2 regions of the Pseudomonas helleri genome follow, and region 1 is predicted to be linked to the other one. Evidence: predicted binding sites of a transcription regulator. Region 1 holds the regulator's gene; the other holds the start of a gene.

Region 1 (4,360 bases):
TGAAGCAAGTCGCCAATGCCGGCCGGGCCAATGGCACGAACGTCACTGCGCCTCGTCCACGCATTGACATGGTGATCCAGCCAAAGAGTAAAACCGACCAGCAGAAGGCCCAGTAATGGCAACCCTGAAAGCCCAGCATCTGGCTAAAAGCTACAAGAGTCGCCAAGTGGTACGCGATGTCAGCCTGTCGATCGACAGCGGGCAGATCGTCGGATTGCTCGGGCCTAACGGCGCGGGTAAAACCACCTGCTTCTACATGATCGTCGGCCTGGTACAAGCCGATCAGGGCCGTGTACTGATTGACGATCTGGACGTCAGCCACCAGCCCATGCACGGTCGCGCACGCGCCGGTATCGGCTACCTGCCGCAAGAAGCGTCGATCTTCCGCAAGTTGTCGGTCGCCGATAACATCATGGCGATTCTTGAGACACGCAAGGAGCTCGACAAGGCTGGCCGCCGTAAAGAGCTGGAAAGCCTGCTGCAGGAGTTCCATATCAATCACATTCGCGACAACCTCGGCATGAGCCTGTCCGGCGGTGAGCGTCGCCGTGTTGAAATCGCCCGCGCCCTGGCGACCAACCCCAAGTTCATCCTGCTCGATGAACCTTTTGCAGGCGTTGACCCCATCTCGGTGGGCGATATCAAGCAAATCATTCACCACCTCAAGGCCAAAGGCATTGGCGTGCTGATCACCGACCACAACGTCCGTGAAACGCTCGACATTTGCGAAACAGCCTACATCGTCAACGACGGTCAATTGATCGCTGAAGGCGATGCTGAAACAATTCTCGCCAACAAGTTGGTGCGAGAAGTGTATCTGGGCCACGAGTTCCGCCTCTAAAGCTGTACCCTGAGCGCCATTTGAAGCATCAGGCAACCGCCCATGCTGCCAAATCCTTCAAGTGGCGCCCTCCCGCAAATACCCGCCCTAGCACAAACTTATTAAAAATGCCCCCTAGGCAAACGCCCCGCTTTCAGGCATATAATTTGCTTAAGTTTGGCGCTCACGCGCCCTGTAGTGGATGGCGCCATGCGCGCCGGCGAATAAGGTGTTAAGCCCCTGCCATGAAACCATCGCTAGTCTTGAGAATGGGCCAGCAGCTGACGATGACGCCTCAGTTGCAACAGGCCATCCGTTTGCTCCAACTGTCGACCCTGGACCTTCAGCAGGAAATCCAGGAGGCCCTGGAATCCAATCCGATGCTCGAACGCCAGGAAGAAGGCGACGACTTCGACAACTCGGACCCTCTGGCTGACAACATCGAGCAAAAACCCAATAGCGATATTCAGGAGCCTTCCTACCAGCAAGAGTCCGCCCCTACCGTGGACAACCTGGAAGACGGCGACTGGAGCGAGCGTATTCCCAACGAACTGCCGGTCGACACAGCCTGGGAAGACATCTACCAGACCAGCGCCAGCAGCCTGCCCAGCAGCGATGATGACGAGTGGGACTTCACCACCCGCACCTCGGCCGGTGAGAGCCTGCAAAGCCATCTGTTGTGGCAATTGAACCTGGCACCGATGTCGGACACCGATCGCCTGATCGCCGTGACACTTATCGACTGCATCAACAACCAGGGCTACCTCGACGAAACACTCGAAGAGATTCTGGAAGCCTTTGACCCGGAACTCGATATCGAACTCGACGAGATCGAAGCCGTCCTGCACCGCATTCAACAATTTGAGCCAGCCGGCATTGGCGCCCGCAACCTGGGCGAGTGCTTGCTGCTGCAACTGCGCCAGTTGCCCGCCAAGACGCCCTGGATCAACGAAGCCAAGCGTCTGGTCACCGACTACATCGACTTGCTGGGCGCGCGTGACTACAGCCAGCTGATGCGGCGCATGAAGCTCAAAGAAGACGAGCTGCGCCAGGTCATTGAACTGGTGCAAAGCCTCAACCCGCGTCCGGGTTCGCAGATCGAGTCCAGCGAAGCGGAATACGTGGTTCCTGACGTCATCGTTCGTAAGGATAACGACCGCTGGCTGGTCGAGCTGAACCAGGAGTCGGTGCCACGCCTGCGGGTCAACCCGCAATACGCAGGCTTCGTGCGCCGTGCCGACACCAGCGCCGACAACACCTTCATGCGCAACCAGTTGCAAGAAGCCCGCTGGTTTATCAAAAGCCTGCAGAGCCGCAATGAAACGCTGATGAAAGTGGCGACCCAAATCGTCGAGCATCAGCGTGGCTTTCTGGAATATGGCGATGAGGCCATGAAGCCGCTGGTACTGCATGACATCGCAGAAGCTGTCGGCATGCACGAATCAACGATTTCGCGCGTCACCACACAAAAATTCATGCATACCCCGCGCGGTATTTATGAATTGAAGTACTTTTTTTCCAGCCACGTCAGCACCTCGGAAGGCGGTGAATGCTCGTCCACCGCGATCCGCGCGATCATCAAAAAACTGGTCGCCGCTGAAAATCAGAAAAAGCCGTTGAGTGACAGCAAGATCGCTGGTTTACTGGAGGCACAAGGTATTCAGGTGGCCCGTCGGACCGTCGCCAAGTACCGCGAATCCCTTGGGATTGCGCCTTCGAGCGAACGCAAGCGTTTGATGTAAGTACGGGTCACAGCGTTTCAGTGGCAGGCGCTTCGGCCTGTCACTTTATGCAATGGCAACAGAAGGAGAAACTGTATGCAAGTCAACATCAGTGGACAACATCTGGAAGTCACCCAAGCGCTGCGCGACTCGATCAATGACAAACTCGCACGTCTGGAACGTCACTACGACAAAATCACCAACGTGCAGGTGATCCTCTCTGTTGAAAAGCTTCAACAGAAAATCGAAGCCACTCTCAATATTCCCGGCGGAGAAGTTGTCGGCAACGCGGTCAATGAAGACATGTACGCCGCCATCGACAGCCTCTACGAGAAGCTTGATCGCCAACTGAAAAAGCATAAGGAAAAGACTCAAAGCCTGCTCCAGGGCGCAACGGGTCGTTAATACTCCATCACCATGATTCGACTTGAAACTATCCTGACCCCCGGCCGTTCCGTTGTGAACGCGCCGGGCGGCAGTAAAAAGCGCGCACTCGAACAAGTTGCCAACCTGATCAGCCGGGAAGTACCTGATCTGGACGCGCAAAAAGTGTTTGAGGCGCTGATCGCCCGTGAAAAACTGGGTTCCACCGGTTTTGGTAACGGCATCGCAATACCTCATTGCCGTCTGGCTGGCTGCGAGTCGCCCATCAGCGCCTTGCTGCACCTGGACGCCCCCATAGATTTCGACGCCATCGATGGCGCACCGGTCGACCTTTTGTTCGTTTTGCTGGTGCCACAAGCGGCTACCGATGCGCACCTGGAACTGCTCCGGCAGATCGCCAGCATGCTCGACCGCAAAGACGTGCGTGATAGATTGCGCAGCGCACCCAGCAACGAAGCGTTGTATCAGGTTGTTCTGGACGTACAGAACGGTCATTAATCATGCGCTTAGTCATTGTCAGCGGACGCTCCGGCTCCGGAAAAAGTACAGCCCTCGCGGTCCTCGAAGACAACGGTTTTTATTGCATCGACAACCTGCCGGCCGGCTTGCTGCCTGAGCTGGCGGAACGCGCACTGATCCACACAGAATTACCGCAACCGCTGGTCGCCGTCTCGATTGATGCGCGTAACCTGCCGAGTCACCTGTCGCGCTTTCCGCAATTGCTTGAGGAAGTGCGCAACCGGCATATCCAGTGCGATGTCCTGTATCTGGATGCCGATGAAGAAACCCTGCTCAAGCGCTTCTCGGAAACCCGTCGTCGGCACCCGCTGAGCAGTGAAAGCCGCTCGCTGGCAGAGGCCATTCGCGATGAAACCCACTTGCTCGGGCCGATTGCCGACCTCGCCGACCTGACCGTCAATACCACCAATCTGAACCTGTATCAGTTGCGCGATACGATCAAGTTGCGCCTGCTGAACAAGCCCGAACCGGGCACAGCGTTCCTGATTGAATCATTTGGTTTCAAGCGCGGCATGCCGGTAGACGCTGACCTGGTGTTTGACGTGCGCTGCCTGCCCAACCCGTACTGGAAGCCGGAGCTGCGCGAGCAATCAGGCCTGGATCAACCTGTGGCGGATTACCTCGCCGCACAGCCGGATGTGGAAGAGATGTTTCAGGACATCTCCAGCTACCTGCTTAAATGGCTACCCCGCTTTGCCGCCAGCAATCGTGCTTATGTGACCATTGCTATCGGCTGCACAGGCGGCCATCACCGCTCGGTGTATCTGACCGAGCGGCTTGGCAAATGCCTGCAAGAAACTCTTAAGAACGTCCAGGTTCGCCACCGCGACCTGACTTGAAAGGACCCACCCCGCGATGCCTGCTCTGGAAATCGAAATCATCAACAAACTGGGCTTGCACGCTCGGGCATCAGCAA
Region 2 (4,360 bases), 1.0 Mb from region 1:
TATTCGCCCATCTGCCGCATGGAGATGGGGAACTGCTTGTCTTCATAAATTCCGCTGCAGTCAGCAATGCTCTTGGCACCCTGACGGCAATCAACCTTTGGCATTTCGTAACGGCTACCGTCGCCGCAGGCCGCCTGGCCCAGGCTGTTGATCGACAGGTTGCCGCCGTGCATGGCCGCCGTGACCGGGCCTGTGCAACTGATGCCGTCGGGCTTGCGCACTACGACCTGGCCCTGGCCGTCTTTAAACTGGTACTCAAGGCGCAACGGCTTGCCAGTGGTTTTGTCCTGAATACCTGCCCCGGCGCGGAAACGGCCGTTGAGGAAGTTTGCCTGGCCGTCCGCGGCTTCAGGCGGAATGCTCAACGACTGGCCGGGCACCTCGGGTTTGTCTGAGCCGTTTTCTGGGATCGGCGGCGGGGCCGGAGTCGGCTCGGGCGCGGGCTCCGGGGCGGGCACGGGCTCAGGCACGGGCGGCTCAGGGGCGGGTGGCTCGGGCGTCGGGTTGGGTGCAGGTGGCGCTGGCGCGTCATCGTCCGGGTTGGGAACCGGTACTGGAGCCGTTCCCGGGCCTGTCTTGGGCAGCGATGCGCCGCCCGTGCCAGTACCCTGGCCTGACAGGCCATTGCCCAGGCCGAATTTGCCCAAGATCGGCTTGAGCACCTGCGGCACTTCAACCTTTGGCCATTGCCACGCGGAGCCCGACGTATCGGGCAACGACGCATTCGGCGTGCAAAAACGTAGCCCGAACAACAGCAAAAGCAGAAGCAACAGCAAGGGCAGCAGCCACCACAACCAGCGCCACCAAGAGCGTTTGACCACCACTGGAGTGCGCGGCGGCGTCACCACAGGCTCGGCAACTGGCGCCAACGGCGCTGCTGCGGGCACTTCTGTGCGCGGGTAGAGGCAATACAACGGGTCTAGAAAGCGATCGGCATTGGGGTGCACGAACCCCCAAAAGGTCAGTACCGGCGTACCGTTGACCAAGTACACAAAGCTTTCATCTGGGAAGGCAATGACACGCGTGAGCAGCTTGGCGAAAACCGCCTTGTCACTGAGGGGCGAACTGGCGCCTTCGCTCAGCAGCGTCGTGCTCTGTTCGGCCAAAAAGGCTTTGAAGGTTTCCAGCTGGGCGCGGGCAGGGGCGCGCTCTGCTTCAGTGGCGCTGCCCCACGGCACGACATCGCCCTGGACATCGCTGTACCAGTCAATGTTGTCGCCCAGTTCATCACTTTGCGGGACGGCCAAATGCAGGGCCATGGCAGGATTTTTGCGGCGAATCGCTTCGCGTAGTTGCAGTGCAGCCCGATAGACCGGCTGTCCAGTTTCACCCAGGGCCGTAAAAGCCCCACTTTTGCCACTGCGTAAAAGTGCGCCGCGCATCCTTGCTCCACTCATTGATTCGCGCGGTAAAACCCGGACAAATGCCCGCACCGCCTCCCTGAAAGGTGAGGACAGTAATGTTAAAGTGATATTGGCGTCAAATAGCCATTAGCTGAAAGCCGTCAAATTGTCGGCGTGGGGCAGGTTTTGGGCGCATACGAGAGTGGCCAGCGCCTATGAAACGGGGCAAGTCAGAGGTTTCAGATCATCAGCAATGCGCGGCAGGCCACCTGGGCCGCACGCGCGCACCGCATCCGGGCATTACTCGGTCGGCGGCAGCAACCTGGCTTCCAGCTCGGCCACTTTGGCCTCAAGGCTTTCAAGGCGCGCGCGAGTGCGGGCGAGGACGACCATCTGGCTGTCGAATTCTTCGCGGCTGACCAGGTCCAGTTTGCTAAAGCCACTTTGCAGCAAGGCTTTGAACTGGCTTTCGATTTCGTTGCGCGCCAGCGCGGTGTCACCACTGAACAAACGCGAGGCTTGGCCACTCAGGGCGTCGAGAAAATCTTTGGGCGCGAGCATGGGGTAGGTCCTTAAAACAGATGGCGGTGAGTGTATCACGCAGTGTCAGAGCGGCATTGCTTGCCCGGCCTCGCACATTTATTGGGCATCCCCCCTCCCACCTGCGCACCGTTTGCGTGCACAAAACCTCTGCGAAATCAGGCACAACGCCACTAACTGACAATAAGCACCTGAAATTATTGGCTTTTCCAGACATGGCAAGGTTTCTGCTTAGTTGCTCATGACTCATGTACTGATGCAGTTGCTGTGACGATGGTAGTGCGGCAGGTGGTTCAGGGAGTGCTTGCGTCACCAGCGACTGATGCACGTTGCGTGGCCTGAAGAAGGTCAACGAAGCGTTACAAAGCCAGACACTGCGCATAGACTTGAGCCGGGTTTGTTTTCCTGGGGCAAGTCCACCAATTCGGGAGAAGTTTCATGAAGCTAGTCACCGCCATTATCAAGCCGTTCAAATTAGACGACGTACGCGAGTCGCTGTCTGAAATCGGCGTGCAGGGCATTACCGTTACTGAGGTCAAAGGCTTCGGCCGGCAGAAAGGCCACACCGAGCTGTATCGCGGTGCGGAGTACGTGGTCGACTTTCTGCCAAAGGTGAAGATTGATGTCGCTATCGACGACAAAGATCTTGACCGGGTTATCGAGGCGATAACCAAGGCTGCCAACACCGGCAAGATTGGTGATGGCAAGATTTTTGTAGTCAATCTGGAACAGGCTATTCGCATCCGTACCGGCGAAACCGATACCGACGCAATCTAAGCCGCCAAACCCCAACGCCCCAGGAGAAAACACTATGACTCTGCGTAAAATCGCAGGGCTCGGAGCCCTGTTGTCCGCTGTATTGCCTGGCCTGGCCATGGCGGCGGATGAAGTGGCTGCTCCAGTCCTCAACTCCGGCGATACCGCCTGGATGCTGACTGCAACCGCTTTGGTGCTGTTTATGACCATTCCCGGCCTGGCGCTGTTTTACGGCGGCATGGTGCGCTCCAAAAACCTTCTTTCTGTTCTGATGCAGTGCTTCGCCATTACCGGTCTGATCAGCATCCTGTGGGTCATCTACGGCTACAGCATCACGTTCGACGCTACGGGCATGGAAGCAGGCGTCACTAACTTCAACTCGTTTATCGGCGGCTTCGGCAAGGTGTTCCTTGCGGGCATCACCCCCGAGAGCATCACAGGTCCTGCGGCGTTGTTCCCGGAAGCAGTGTTCGTCACCTTCCAAATGACCTTTGCCATCATCACCCCGGCCCTGATCGTCGGTGCGTTCGCAGAGCGCATGAAGTTCTCGGCCATGCTGATTTTCATGGGCGTGTGGTTCACCCTGGTGTATGCGCCAATCGCCCACATGGTCTGGGGCGGCCCGGGCAGCTTGCTGGGTGACTGGGGCGTGCTGGACTTCGCGGGCGGCACCGTGGTGCACATCAACGCCGGTATTGCAGGCTTGGTCGCGTGCATCGTGCTCGGCAAGCGTAAAGGCTACCCAACCACGCCAATGGCACCGCATAACCTGGGTTACACCCTGGTCGGCGCAGCCATGCTGTGGATCGGCTGGTTCGGCTTCAACGCAGGCTCGGCAGCGGCCGCCAACGGCACCGCCGGTATGGCGATGCTGGTCACGCAAATCGCTACCGCCACTGCCGCACTGGGCTGGATGTTCGCCGAGTGGATTACCCACGGCAAGCCAAGCGCACTGGGCATCGCCTCGGGTGTGGTGGCCGGTCTGGTTGCAATCACCCCGGCTGCAGGCACCGTCGGCCCAATGGGCTCGATCGTGATCGGTCTGGCGGCAGGCGTGATCTGCTTCTTCTGCGCCACCAGCCTCAAGCGCAAGCTGGGCTATGACGACTCGCTGGACGCATTCGGCGTACACGGTATCGGCGGTATCGTCGGCGCCATCCTCACCGGCGTGTTTGCAGCGCCAGCACTGGGTGGCTTCGGCACCGTGACAGACATCGGCACCCAAGTGTGGGTGCAGTTCAAAGGTGTCGCCTTCACTGTGGTCTACACCGCGGTGGTGACCTACGTCATCCTCAAAGTGCTGGATGCCGTGATGGGCCTGCGCGTGAGCGAAGAAGAAGAGGCTGTTGGCCTCGACCTGGCACAACACAACGAGCGTGGTTACAACCTGTAATCCGCCCTTTAAAAAAATACCCGGCATGCCGGGTATTTTTTTACCTGAAATCTGGCGCTATTCGCTGCGATGAAATGATTTTTCTGATCACTTTAGGCTCAGATCAGTTCTACGCTTGTTTGTAGGAAGAAGGCTTACGTGACAACTCGACTATTAGCCGCTTTGCTTTTTTATTCAGCACGCTAGAATGCGCGCCAAGGGGCGAAAAACAGCCCCTGGCAGGACGAAGGCGAGGATAAGCACCCGACGCTTTCAAGGCCCGCAGCTTGGGCTACGGGCAACGTGTTTACCTGAACGAGCAGCGCGAGATCGCGAAACTCGATAAGTT

The links. The regulator sigma-54, encoded in region 1, starts transcription at its own class of promoters, with help from an activator protein. The targets are predictions, from matches to a motif close to ANTGGCATNNANNTTGCTNT.
Region 2: glnK (P-II family nitrogen regulator) is a predicted target of sigma-54. The motif match lies at 2,098-2,117, and genes of this name have one in related genera.

What each region holds. Positions count from the first base shown of each region.
Region 1 is NZ_CP174501.1:4,559,585-4,563,944, forward strand. It holds gene lptA (lipopolysaccharide transport periplasmic protein LptA) at 1-116, shown strand, start outside; gene lptB (LPS export ABC transporter ATP-binding protein) at 116-841, shown strand; gene ACJJU9_RS20570 (RNA polymerase factor sigma-54) at 1,066-2,562, shown strand; gene hpf (ribosome hibernation-promoting factor, HPF/YfiA family) at 2,638-2,946, shown strand; gene ptsN (PTS IIA-like nitrogen regulatory protein PtsN) at 2,959-3,423, shown strand; gene rapZ (RNase adapter RapZ) at 3,426-4,283, shown strand; gene ACJJU9_RS20590 (HPr family phosphocarrier protein) at 4,300-4,360, shown strand, end outside.
Region 2 is NZ_CP174501.1:5,607,703-5,612,062, reverse strand. It holds gene ACJJU9_RS25310 (SrfA family protein) at 1-1,382, opposite strand, end outside; gene ACJJU9_RS25305 (accessory factor UbiK family protein) at 1,644-1,904, opposite strand; gene glnK (P-II family nitrogen regulator) at 2,322-2,660, shown strand; gene ACJJU9_RS25295 (ammonium transporter) at 2,695-4,032, shown strand.